DNA from 4 places in the Streptomyces sp. NPDC005302 genome. Region 3 is predicted to be linked to each of the others. Evidence: riboswitches for the same ligand, from Rfam matches in the RefSeq annotation. Region 3 holds a riboswitch; each other region holds the start of a gene.
The links. A riboswitch is a leader RNA that binds a small molecule or an ion and turns the genes downstream of it on or off. The one in region 3 is predicted to bind cobalamin.
Positions count from the first base shown of each region.

Region 1: it holds a riboswitch for cobalamin, as region 3 does, so the genes downstream of both, ABZT74_RS17335 (iron ABC transporter permease) here and ABZT74_RS33835 (cobalamin biosynthesis protein) in region 3, are expected to answer to the same signal.
Region 2: it holds a riboswitch for cobalamin, as region 3 does, so the genes downstream of both, ABZT74_RS17315 (CbtB-domain containing protein) here and ABZT74_RS33835 (cobalamin biosynthesis protein) in region 3, are expected to answer to the same signal.
Region 4: it holds a riboswitch for cobalamin, as region 3 does, so the genes downstream of both, ABZT74_RS11785 (ribonucleoside-diphosphate reductase subunit alpha) here and ABZT74_RS33835 (cobalamin biosynthesis protein) in region 3, are expected to answer to the same signal.

Region 1 covers NZ_JBEXGN010000010.1:127,374-130,573, forward strand. The annotation lists gene ABZT74_RS17330 (ABC transporter ATP-binding protein) at 1-346, opposite strand, end outside; gene ABZT74_RS17335 (iron ABC transporter permease) at 346-1,416, opposite strand; cobalamin riboswitch at 1,542-1,688, opposite strand; gene ABZT74_RS17340 (cupin domain-containing protein) at 1,763-2,272, opposite strand; gene ABZT74_RS17345 (Rrf2 family transcriptional regulator) at 2,412-2,846, shown strand; gene ABZT74_RS17350 (DsbA family protein) at 2,843-3,200, shown strand, end outside.
Region 2 covers NZ_JBEXGN010000010.1:122,705-125,904, forward strand. The annotation lists gene ABZT74_RS17305 (hypothetical protein) at 1-111, shown strand, start outside; gene ABZT74_RS17310 (CbtA family protein) at 615-1,373, opposite strand; gene ABZT74_RS17315 (CbtB-domain containing protein) at 1,395-1,616, opposite strand; cobalamin riboswitch at 1,657-1,803, opposite strand; gene ABZT74_RS17320 (enoyl-CoA hydratase/isomerase family protein) at 1,912-3,012, opposite strand.
Region 3 covers NZ_JBEXGN010000040.1:26,179-29,378, reverse strand. The annotation lists gene ABZT74_RS33845 (inorganic phosphate transporter) at 1-724, shown strand, start outside; gene ABZT74_RS33840 (hypothetical protein) at 745-963, shown strand; cobalamin riboswitch at 1,101-1,245, shown strand; gene ABZT74_RS33835 (cobalamin biosynthesis protein) at 1,349-2,296, shown strand; gene ABZT74_RS33830 (cobyric acid synthase) at 2,293-3,200, shown strand, end outside.
Region 4 covers NZ_JBEXGN010000006.1:242,556-245,755, forward strand. The annotation lists gene mctP (monocarboxylate uptake permease MctP) at 1-1,077, shown strand, start outside; cobalamin riboswitch at 1,343-1,513, shown strand; gene ABZT74_RS11785 (ribonucleoside-diphosphate reductase subunit alpha) at 1,648-3,200, shown strand, end outside.

The DNA of each region.
Region 1 (3,200 bases), on a different contig from region 3:
AGATCGCCCGGTCGTCGGCTGCCGTACGGTTCCGGTGCGGGAGCCGGCCCATCCCGACCACCTCGGCGACCGTGAAGTCGAACTCGGCCGAGGACTCCTGGGGGAGAGCCGCCAACACTCGGGCGGCTGCCCGCGCATCCATGGCGTGCAGGTCCTCGCCGTTCAGCCGGACCACTCCCCCGGCGGGCCGCAGCGCGCGGTAGACGCACCTCAACAGGGTCGACTTCCCGCTGCCGTTGGGGCCGACGAGTCCGACGAACGCCCCGCTGTCCGCGACGAGCCGGATGTCGTGGAGGAGCCGTTCCGTGCCCGCGTCGGCGGAGAGTCCCTCGATGTCGAGGCGCATCAGTGCCCACCGAACGCGTAGCCGCCGCGCCGCATGAGCAGCAGGAAGGCGGGCACGCCGACCACGGCGGTGATCACACCGACCGGCAGCTCGGCGGGGGCGAGGAGCAGGCGGGAGAGCACGTCGGCCCACACGAGCAGCACCGCGCCGGCCAACGGTGCGACGGCGAGCACCCGCCGGTGGTCCGCGCCCACCAGCATCCGTACGACGTGCGGCACCATCAGTCCGACGAACCCGACGGCGCCGCTGACGGCGACCACGGTGCCGGTCACCGCGGCCGTGACGAGGAACAACTCCCCGCGCAGCCGGGCCGGTCGGACGCCGAGAGCGGCGGACGTCTCGTCTCCCATGGCGAGGGCGTTGAGCGACTCGGCCCGGAGCCTGAGCCATGCCCAGCCGACCGCCACGGTCACCGCGGCGACGGGTAGTTGGGCCCAGGTCGCACCGCCCAGGCTGCCGAGCAGCCACATCATCGCCGACCGTGCCGCCTCGCCGCGTGCGGCCCCGAACACCATGAGCGTGGTGAGCGCCTCGAAGCCGTAGGCCAGCGCGGTCCCGGTGAGGATCAGCCGCAGCGGGGTGAGGCCGTGCGGAGACCGTGCCACCGCGTAGACCAGGACCATGGCCGCGAGGGCGGAGGCGAACGCCGACACCGACAGTGCCCACACGCCCAGCCCGGCGAACGCGCCGAGCAGGATGACGGCGTTGGCGCCCACCGCCGCGCCGGAGGAGATGCCCAGGACGAAGGGGTCGGCCAGGGCGTTGCGGACCATGGCCTGCACGGCCACACCGACTGTCGCGAGCCCCGCTCCGACGACCGCGCCGAGCACGACCCGTGGGAGCCGGATCTCCGAGACGATGGTGTAGGCGGCGGCGTCTGAGGCGTGCACCGTCCCGCCGGTGGCACCGGCCCACAGGAGGCGCAGGACGGTGGTCGTCCCGATCCCGGTCGCGCCCAGGGCGACGCCGCAGGCGAGGGACAGCAGGAGCACGACCGCGAGGCAGCCGAGGAGCGGCGTCAGGGGCAGCCGGCCGCGGACTTCGCCCCGGGTCCGGCCGGGTCGGGGTATCGGAGTCGTGGTGGTGCGCACGGGGCGGTCCTTCGCCTGGGGCCGCCTGGTGAACCGAAACAGGTGAACAGCCCGTACGGCGCGCCGGCCGTGCGGTCCCCTGTCGCATTCCACGGCGAGCAGTCAACGGGTCGCGTGCTCCCCGTGGGCGATCGGACTCGCGTGACGGACCATCAGGTCTGCACGCACACCGTTGCGGGTCAGCGCCGGACTCTCACCGGACTTCCCCCACGGGAGGCTCGGCGAGCGTAACAGGCGGGACTCTCCGCGCTTCAGCGCCGTCGGTGCCGGACCGGACCGCGCGGGGGCGCGCGGACGGACGGTCCGGTGTGACGGACGCCTTCTGTCAGGCCTCTTCCTCGGTGCGCAGCACGTACAGCTCCGGCAGGTTGACCACGATCGCCTCCTGCGTGCTGCGGGCGATGACGACGACGGCCTCGTCCGCCGGGTCCGGGTTCTCCTCGCGGTGCGGCACGAACGGGGGCACGAAGATGTAGTCACCGGGCGAGGTGCGCAGCCGGATCTCCTCGGGCTGCGGGCCCGCGTCGTCGAGGAACACGAACTCCGGGTGTCCGCTCACGACGTAGATGGCCGTCTCGGAGGCGCCGTGGTGATGGTCGGAGGACGAGGTCGAGGGGGCGACGTGGGTCTGGCCCATCCACAGCTTCTCGGATCCCACCGTGGTGCCGCTGACGGCCGCGAAGCGGCGCATGCCGCCGCTCTGCGCCGTGTCGCCGTCGAGCGCGTCGGCGCGGATGTGGTGCAGGCGGGTGCGCAGGGGGGACGGCGACGGCCCCGCACGATCCGTGAGATGGGGGTGGAAACCTTCACCGGGGGTCGTCAGCGGCTGGCTCATGTGGGGCGACGCTAGAGCCGTCCGGAAAAGGATGTCAAGAGGTGTCCATTGTCCTTCACCTGCGGCAATGTTCCCGCAATGTAGGTGTGGAAGCGGTGGAAGCGCCCGTGCCGGGCGCCCTGTCGGGCATCATGGCCGCATGCATATCTCCGCGAAGGCGGACTACGCCACCCGGGCGCTGCTGGAGCTCGCCCGCGAACCCGCCAGACCGCTCACCTGCGAGGCCATCGCCTCCTCGCAGCAGATCCCGTTCCGGTTCCTGAAGTCCGTCGTCGGCGAGCTGCGCAGGGCGGGGCTGGTGCGCAGTCAGCGTGGCTGCGAGGGCGGCTACTGGCTCGGCCGGCCGGCCGGCGAAGTCACCCTGCTGGACGTCGTACGCGCCGTGGACGGCGAGCTGATCACCCTGCGGGGCGAGCCGCTGGCCGGACTGGACTACCCCGGTCCCGCCGCCGGGCTGCCCGGCGTGTGGCGGCAGATCGAGGCGGACGCCGCGGCGGTGCTCGGCGGGACGACCCTGTCCGCGCTGCTGCCCGCCCGGCCGGCCGAACGGCTCAGCCACAAGGGAGCCGCGTGACGGCCGCGCCCGCCGCCGGGGCAGAGGCCGTCCGGCACCCCGGGGTCGAGGTGGTCGAGTACACGGACCCGCTGTGTCCGTGGGCCTGGGGTTCGGAGCCGGTGTTCCGCCGGCTGCGCGCCGGGCTCGCGGGCCACGTCCGCTGGCGCCGCGTGTACTGCCTGCTCTTCGACCACGACGACGACCCGGCGCCCGATCCGGCGGCGGAGACCGCCTGGTACGCGCGCTACGTCGAGGAGGTCGGCGCGCACACGGGAGCCCCGGGGCCCGCTCGGCTGAGCCGGGTCGCGGCGAGTTCGTGGCCGTCCTCGCTGGTCGCCAAGGCCGCCGAGCGACAAGGCACCGAGGTGGCCG
Region 2 (3,200 bases), on a different contig from region 3:
GACGGCGGCCCGCAGCCGGGGCCCAGGCTGCGGGTGGGCCAGTCCGTGGAGGCCGAGGGACAACAGCAGCAGGCACACCGCGCTGTTGGGCTTCATGACCGCCTGTTGTGAGACGAAGCTCTTGAAGGCCCCCACCTCGAACACCCAGCCGGCAAGTCCCAGAATCGATACTGCAAGGGCGCCGGCTGCCGCCGCCACGGCAGTTCTTCGAGCGACAGCCACCGCGGGTGAGGCGGGTACGGTCCAACGCGCCCGCGGACTGTCGACGATCCGCTGTCCAGAACTTTCCAATGCGCCGTTCTCCTGGCCTGTCGGTACGGGACGCGACCCCCGGTGTTCCTCGCGGGCCCACCCGTCTCGCGGCCGCTCCTTCCGACGGCAGGCGTACGGATCACGGGCCGACAAGCCATCGGCCGAGCCAGGGGAGAAACGCTAGCCAGCATTGCCGGTCTTCACCTGGGAAGATGCCAAATTCCACTCAATAGGAACCAGTGGTCCACTTTTGACCGATACGGATCGCCTCGCGCCGACCGGCTGTGACGGACGAACGAGGCCCCGCGCAAAGCGAAGGGCTCCCACACACGTGTGTGGGAGCCCTTGGCGTTGCCGGGGTCTCAGCTCGCGGCCGGCACCGACCGCCCCGAACCGACGGCTGCGGGCTTCGGGTTCAGCAGGCGCTCGGCCAACTCACCGAAGACCAGGCCGAATCCGCCCCACAGAGCCGCCTGGATCGCTAGGGCCGAGAGCCGGAACCGCCACAACAGGGTGGCCGGGAAGTCCGCGGGCACCTCGTTGATCACGGGCAGGAACTCGTAGGCCAAGCCGATCACGACGGCGAAGGCGGCGACCGCCGCGACGGTCGCGTACCAGGTGCCGATCCTCGGGGCGAGCCGCTTGCCGACGAGGGTGGCGGCGACGGCCAGCAGCACGCTGAGGACCATCATCAGGAAGTACAGGGTGGTCCGCTTGCCGATGGTGTCGGCGTCGCCGACCGACGGCGGATTGGCCGGGTACTTCAGGAACGGCACGACGTAGACCGCCAGCAGCGCGGTGCCCGACAGCAGCAACGCGGTCGCCCGCGCGCTGAAACGGCCCACGCGGCCGAGGGCGAAGCAGTAGGCGAGCGCGGCGATGCCGCCGAAGGCGATGCCGTAGAGCAGGACACCGGTGGCCAGGCCGGCGGTGGACTGCAGGCTGCGGGAGACGAGTTCGACCTCGTGCTCGTGGGCGTGTGCGTGCGCCTCCTCGAAGCCGATGGCGCTGTCGACGCTCGGTTCACCGAGGAAGTAGGCGACCACCAGCGCGAGCACGCCGGCCGCGAGGCCGGCGAGCATGCCGCGTACGAGCAGGTTTCTTACCGTTGCGGAGTTCATGAGTGTGCTCTGTCCCTCGCGTCAGTGGCAGGGGAAGCCGAGCAGGTGGCGGGCGTCGTGCACCCATTCATGGACGTTCTCGCCGGAGACGACGGCGGTGGCGCCCTGTTCCGCGCCGACGAAGTAGAGCAGGACCAGCATCAGGATGCCGAAGAAGACCGCCCAGGGAGCAATCGCCTTCAGCGGCAGCTTGGCGGGTACGACGGGGGTGGTGGCTGTCGGCTGGGCGACGGTCTGCGCCATGGCAGGACCTCCTCGGGAGTTCGCGTCCCATCTCGGTGGTGCACTGGATGACGTCTACGGGTCTGACTTGCGAGGCGTCCAGCGTGCTGGAGCGTCTCGTTCACAGTGGCGCGACCGTGCCGGATTTCCCACCGGCTTCCGTCCTGACGTCATCGTTATCGGACCGACCGTACCGCGTGGCGAGTACATGGCCAAGACCGCGCCACCTGGCGTGATCTTCCTCTCGCACCAGGTGACCCGTGCGCGGTGACGGTGTGTCAACGGCGCGCCCGGCCTCGCGGTCCGGCCGGAGCCGTCACATGCCCGCTCCGCCCGCCTCCGTGGCGATGCCGGTCACCGCGAGCCCGAGTTCGTGTTCGCCGAGCGGGGCGAAGAAGCGCTCGACGTCCTCGTCGGTCACCTCGGCGAGCGTGGCCGGAGTCCAGTGCGGGTCGCGGTCCTTGTCGATGATCTGCGCACGGACGCCTTCCACCAGGTCGGGAGCGGCCAGGAACGCGCACGAGACGCGGTACTCCTGGTTCAGGACGCTTTCCAGCGGACCCGCTCGACGGGCACGGCGCAGGGAGGCCAGGGTGACCTTCAGCGCGGTGGGCGATCGGCTGAGCAGGGTCTCCGCCGCCTCCTTGGCAGCGGGATCCCCGAAGGCCTCCAGGCGTCGGAGGATCTCCTCCACGGTGTCGGCCGCGTAGCAGGTGTCGATCCATTCCCGGCAGTCCGTCAGCGCGGCGTGGGGCGGTTGCCGCGTGTGACCGGCCAGGACCTCCCGCACGGGCCGGTCCGCCAGTTCGGCGAGGAACGCGGGCAGGCCGGCGGAGGGGACGAAGTGGTCGGCGAGGCCGCACAGCAGAGCGTCGCCGGCGGTGCCCGAGGCGCCGGTCAGTGCGAGATGGGTGCCCAGCTCGCCCGGGGCGTGGGCCAGCAGGTGAGTGCCTCCGACGTCGGGCACGAAACCGATACCGGTCTCCGGCATGGCGATCCGCGAGCGCTCGGTGACGATCCGGACGCTGCCGTGCGCGGAGATGCCGACGCCGCCGCCCATGACGATGCCGTCCATGACGGCCACGTACGGCTTGGGGTAGCGGGCGATGCGGGCGTTGAGGTGGTACTCGTCGCGCCAGAACGCGGCGGACGCGCTGCCGTCCCCGTCACGCGCGTCGTCGTGGACGACGCGGATGTCCCCGCCCGCGCACAGGCCCCGCTCTCCGGCTCCGGTGATGACGACGGTCTCGACCGCCGGATCGTGTTCCCAGGCGGTGAGGGCCCGGTCGACGAGGTGCACCATCTCGTGGTTCAGGGCGTTCAGCGCCCTCGGCCGGTTGAGGGTGATGTGGGCGGCCCGTCCCTCGGTGCGCACCAGGACGGAGGGTTCGGCGGCGTGTTCCGCGGTGCCGTTCATCCGGGGACCTCCGTCGGGACGTTGGCCACGATGTCGTGCATGATCTCGTTCGTTCCTTCCGGGGCCGGGTGGAGAGCGCAGCTCGGTGACGATCTTCTCAGCGCCCGCGACGGCCGGCGGAGCCGGTCCCGCCGAGCGGGTGCGGGGCGCGGTCGGGGACCGGGTACCCCGGGTGGTCGCGGGGGGGC
Region 3 (3,200 bases):
GTACCGCGCCGGCCAGATAGCCTCCGCGGGCCTGGTCTCGCTGGCCCACGGCACCAACGACGCGCAGAAGACGATGGGCATCATCACCCTGGCCCTGGTCGCCGGTGGCGCCGTCGCTCCCGACTCCGACCCGCCGGTCTGGGTCATCCTCTCCGCCGGTCTCGCGATCGCGCTCGGCACCTACCTGGGCGGCTGGCGCATCATCCGCACCATGGGCAAGGGCCTGACCGACCTCCAGCCGCAGCAGGGCTTCGCCGCCCAGACCAGCGCCGCGACGGTCATCCTCGCCTCCGCGCACATCGGCTTCTCCCTCTCCACCACCCACGCGGTCTCCGGTTCCGTGATGGGTGCGGGCCTCGGCCGCAAGGGCGGCGTGGTCCGCTGGTCCACCGCCACCCGGATGTTCGTCGCCTGGGCGCTCACCCTGCCCGCCGCCGCCCTGGTCGGCGCGCTCGCCGAGTGGGTCACCGGCTTCGGCGCCTGGGGCACCACGCTCGTCGCCGTCTTCCTGGTCGCCTCCAGCTTCGCGATCTGGCGCCGCTCGCGCCGCGAGGTCATCGACCACACCAACGTGAACGCCGACGAGCCGGCCGGCGTGGTCACCACGGCCATCGCCGCCGTCACCCCGCCCCCGGCCGGCACCGTGGCCGAGGACCTCACGGCCACCATCCCCGCACCCGCCGAGCCCACGGCGAACCCGTCGGCGCCGTCGCGCGTGGCCTGAGAACCGAAGGAAGAAACAGCATGCACATCGACTGGTCAGCCCTCGGGTCCGTCTTCGGGGTCAGTCTCGGAGCCACCGTCGTCCTCGTCGGCCTCTTCACCCTCGGCGTCGCCGGCCTCTCCAAGAAGGAGTCGGCCCAGGGCGGTTCCGCCGTCGCGGCGGCCACCGGCGCCTACGTCTGCTTCGCGGCCTGCGCCGCGGCGGTGGCGTACGGCATCTCTCTCATCATGAGCAAGTAACCCGGCACGAACGGCCCCGAACGGGCCGTTCCCGGGCAGCACTTCACCTGGGGTGCGGGACGGATCTCCGTCCCGCACCCCTTTGCTGTGTGGGGCTTCGCACACTCTCCCTCCGCAGGTCAACAGCAAGTTGACGGCCGTTCTCACCCCGTGGTGGACTGCCGGAGCCAAGTACGGCGGCATGAGAGGAAGCCGGTGCGAATCCGGCGCGGTCCCGCCACTGTCATCGGGGAGGAAACTCCCCGGGAGCCAGGAACTCTCGCCGCCGGTCTCGTCGAACCAGGGCGTGGACACCCTGAGTGAGGACATATCGCCATGCGCGGCTGCCCGTTGCCGGTTCCGTCGTCCCTGAGAGTTCCGCCGCACCGCACGGCGGGCTGACCCCGTGCGGGCCGATCGCGTCTTCGCGTACGGCGCCGCCGCCGGCCTCCTCGGCGACCTGCTGCTCGGCGATCCCCGCCGGGCCCATCCGGTCGCCGCGTTCGGGCGGGCGGCCGGGGCCGTCGAGCGGACCCTGTGGCGTGACCACCGCGGGTGGGGCGCGCTGCACACAGCCGTGTGCGTGGGCGGGGCCACCGGCCTCGCCGCGCTCGCCGGCCGTTCCCTGCGTTCCTCGGGCGCCGCGTCCGTCGCCCTGACCGCCGCCGCCACCTGGGCCGTCGTCGGGGGGACCTCACTCGGCCGAGAGGCACGGGCGATCGGCGGCGCGCTCGCGGCCGGGGACCTCGACGTCGCCCGGGAGCGGCTGCCGCATCTGTGCGGGCGCGACCCGCAGGCGCTGGACGCCGACGGTGTCGCGCGGGCCGTCGTCGAGTCCGTCGCCGAGAACACCTCCGACGCGGTGGTCGGCGCGCTGGTCTGGGGTGCCGCCGCCGGCGTACCCGGACTGGTCGCCTTCCGCGCCGTCAACACGCTCGACGCGATGGTCGGGCACAAGTCCCCCAAGTACCGCCGCTACGGCTGGGCTTCGGCACGGCTCGACGACGTCGCCGGCTGGCCCGGAGCCCGGCTGACCGCCGTCCTCGCCACCGTGGCCGGACCCGACCCGCGGGGCGCCGTCCGCGCCTGGCGAGGCGACGCGCGCAGACATCCGAGCCCCAACGCCGGTCCGGTGGAGGCCTCCTTCGCCGGCGCGCTCGGTGTGCGGCTCGGCGGAACCCTCTCGTACGGGGGCCGGGTCGAGCACCGGCCCGTGCTCAACGACACCGGGCGCCCCGTCCGGGTCGCCGACATCGAACGGGCCGTACGGCTCTCCCGTCGCGTCGGCTGGCTGGCCCTCGGCGTGAGTGCCGCCGCACGCGTACTGCTGACCAGGAAGGGACGTACGGCATGAGCGGCGGACTGCTGATCGCCGGGACCACCTCCGACGCGGGCAAGAGCGTCGTGACCGCCGGGATCTGCCGGTGGCTGGTACGCCAGGGCGTGAAGGTCGCCCCGTTCAAGGCGCAGAACATGTCCCTGAACTCGTTCGTCACGCGGGAGGGCGCCGAGATCGGCCGGGCACAGGCCATGCAGGCCCAGGCCGCCCGCGTGGAGCCGACGGCGCTGATGAACCCCGTGCTGCTCAAGCCGGGCAGCGACCGCAGCAGCCAGGTCGTGCTGATGGGCAGGCCGGTGGGCGAGATGAGCGCCCGCGGGTTCTTCGGCGAGCCGGGAGGCGCGCTGTCGGCCGGCGCCTCCTCCGGAGGTTCCCCGCACGGGGGCCACCGGGAAGCACTGCTCGGCACCGTTCTCGACTGTCTCGCCCAGTTGCGGGGCACGTATGACGCGGTGATCTGTGAGGGGGCCGGCAGTCCGGCGGAGATCAATCTGCGGCGCACCGACATCGTGAACATGGGGGTCGCGCGGAACGCGGGGCTGCCCGTGCTCGTCGTCGGCGACATCGACCGGGGCGGGGTGTTCGCCTCGTTCTTCGGAACGGTCGCCCTGCTGTCGCCCGAGGACCAGGCGCTCGTCGCCGGGTTCCTCGTCAACAAGTTCCGCGGCGACGTCGCACTGCTGGAGCCCGGGCTCGACATGCTGCACGGTCTCACCGGGCGCCGCACCTACGGTGTGCTGCCCTTCCAGCACGGGCTGGGGATCGACGAGGAGGACGGGCTGCGGGTCTCGCTGCGCGGCACGGTCCGCGAATCGGCCGTCTCCTCCCCCCTGGGAGCGGACATCCTGCGGGTCGCCGTGTGCGCGGTCCCGCTGATGTCGAACTTCACCGACGTGGACGCGCTGGCCGCCGAACCGGG
Region 4 (3,200 bases), on a different contig from region 3:
TTCGGCGTGCTGGCCGCGTACACCTACTCCTCGGGTCTGCGGGCCCCCGCGCTGATCGCGTTCGTGAAGGACACCCTGATCTACATCGTGATCGCGGTGGCCATCATCTACATCCCGATCAAGCTCGGCGGCTTCGACGAGATCTTCAAGGCGGCGGGCGAGAAGTACACGGCGGCCGGGGCCGGCGGGGTCGTCCCGCCCGCGGCGGGCCAGTGGACCTACGCCACGCTCGCGCTGGGCTCGGCGCTGGCGCTGTTCATGTATCCGCACTCCATCACCGCGACGCTGTCCAGCCGCAGCCGCGAGGTGATCCGCCGCAACACGACCATCCTCCCCCTCTACTCGCTGATGCTGGGCCTGCTCGCCCTGCTCGGGTTCATGGCCATCGCGGCCGGCGTGAAGGTGCAGAACGGCCAGCTCGCCATCCCCCAGCTCTTCGAGACCATGTTCCCGGACTGGTTCGCGGGCGTGGCCTTCGCCGCCATCGGCATCGGGGCGCTGGTCCCGGCGGCCATCATGTCGATCGCGGCGGCGAACCTCTTCACCCGCAACATCTACAAGGACTTCATCAAGCCGGACGCGACACCGAAGGAGGAGACCCGGGTCTCCAAGATCGTCTCGCTCCTCGTGAAGGTGGGCGCGCTGGTCTTCGTCCTGACGATGGACAAGACCGTCGCGATCAACTTCCAGCTGCTGGGCGGCATCTGGATCCTCCAGACCTTCCCCGCGCTGGTCGGCGGCCTGTTCACCCGCTGGTTCCACCGCTGGGCGCTGCTGGGCGGCTGGGCGGTCGGCATGGTCTACGGGACGCTCGCCGCCTACGGGGTGGCCTCGCCGACCCAGAAGCACTTCGGCGGCAGCTCCAAGGAGATCCCCGGCATCGGGGAGATCGGCTACATCGGCCTCACGGCGTTCGTGATGAACGTGGTCGTCTCCGTCGTCCTCACCTTCGTCCTGCGGGCGCTCAAGGCGCCGGACGGCATCGACGAGACCTCTCCCGAGGACTACACCGTCGACGCGGGCGACCGCGGGGTGGAGACGGAGCTTCCGCCGGCCACGGCGGGCGCGAGCCACTAGGACACGCCCCGGGAACGGGGCGGCACGCGACGCACGGGCACGGGCCGCCGGAGACGACATCCGGCGGCCCGTCGCCGTGCCCGGGCGGGCCCGCCCGGAGGGGCGCGGGCAGCCGGGTGGACATGACCCGCCGGACGCGCGACCGCCGAGGACGACGGCGCGGGAGGCGCGATCCGGCGCCCGGCGGCATCCGGCCGCTCACCTACGAGTTGACGCTCCGCCACACTCCGTAGCGCTCTCCGACACCAGCGCGACACAACATGTGGGGGCGCTCCCTGGGGTCGGCACAAGATGTATGCTCATGCTCGCTGTCGTCGCAGGGGAATCCGGTGCGAATCCGGAACTGTCCCGCAACGGTGTACTTGTGCGTGTTCGTGTATTGGACGTGCCCGCACGCGTCTCAGTCCGAGGACCTGCCGACAGCGCGCCCCGGCCACCCGGCCCGGGTGCCGACGACGTCCGGGCCTCGCGGAATGGGCCGGTGGACGCGGTGCGCTGGCTGCCCAGAAGCGCTTCCGTGTGCCCCCGTGCTCCCCGAAAGGCCCCGTGCCGAGCGAGGGAGAGCCCCACGTGACCATCGCGCCAGCAGATCCGGCTTCAGTGACCGCGCACCAGGCCCCGGTGGAGACCGACGGTCCGGGAGCCGCGCTGCTGCGGACCCTGACCGACCTCACCGCCGACCTGACCGACGCCGACCCCGGCCGGGTCGCCGCCGCGGCACTGCGCGGCCGGTCCGCCCGTGCCGACGAGGCCGAGCTGCGCGAGCTGGCCACCGAGGCGGCCGCCGGTCTCATCTCCGAGGACCCGGTCTACTCCCGGCTCGCCGCGCGTCTGCTCACCATCAGCATCGCCGCGGAGGCCGCGTCCCAGGGCGTCACGACCTTCTCCGAGTCGGTCGCCGTCGGACACCGTGAGGGCCTGGTCGCCGACCGCACCGCCGAGTTCGTCCGGCTGCACACCGCGCGGCTCGACGCGCTGATCGACACGGAAGGCGACGACCGCTTCGGCTACTTCGGCCTGCGGACGCTGCACAGCCGCTACCTGCTCCGTCACCCCATCACCCGCAAGGTCGTCGAGACGCCCCAGCACTTCATGCTGCGGGTCGCCTCCGGTCTCGCCGAGGACGACACGGCCCAGGCCGTCGACGAGGTCTCCGCGCTCTACGGGCTCATGAGCCGGCTCGACTACCTCCCGTCCTCCCCCACGCTCTTCAACTCCGGTACGCGGCACCCCCAGATGTCGTCCTGCTACCTCCTCGACTCCCCGCTGGACGAGCTGGACTCCATCTACGACCGCTACCACCAGGTGGCACGGCTGTCGAAGCACGCCGGCGGCATCGGCCTGTCGTACTCCCGCATCCGGTCGCGCGGTTCGCTGATCCGCGGCACCAACGGGCACTCCAACGGCATCGTCCCGTTCCTCAAGACCCTCGACGCCTCGGTCGCCGCGGTGAACCAGGGCGGCCGGCGCAAGGGCGCGGCCGCGGTGTACCTGGAGACCTGGCACTCCGACATCGAGGAGTTCCTGGAGCTGCGCGACAACACCGGTGAGGACGCCCGGCGTACGCACAACCTGAACCTCGCGCACTGGATCCCGGACGAGTTCATGCGCCGGGTGAACGAGGACGGCGTCTGGTCGCTCTTCTCCCCCGCGGACGTGCCCGAGCTGGTCGACCTGTGGGGCGACGCGTTCGACGCCGCCTACCGCAAGGCCGAGGAGGCGGGTCTCGCGAGGAAGACCATCCCGGCCCGCGACCTGTACGGCCGGATGATGCGCACCCTCGCGCAGACCGGCAACGGCTGGATGACGTTCAAGGACGCCGCCAACCGCACCGCCAACCAGACGGCGGAGCCCGGGCACACCGTCCACTCCTCCAACCTGTGCACCGAGATCCTGGAGGTCACGGACGACGGGGAGACCGCGGTCTGCAACCTGGGCTCGGTCAACCTCGGCGCGTTCGTCGTCGGTGACGACATCGACTGGGAGCGGCTCGACGAGACCGTCCGCACGGCGGTCACCTTCCTCGACCGTGTCGTCGACATCAACTTCTACCCGACCGAACAGGCGGGGCGCTCCAACTCCCGCTGGCGCCCGGTCGGTCTGGGCGCGATGGGCCTGCAGGA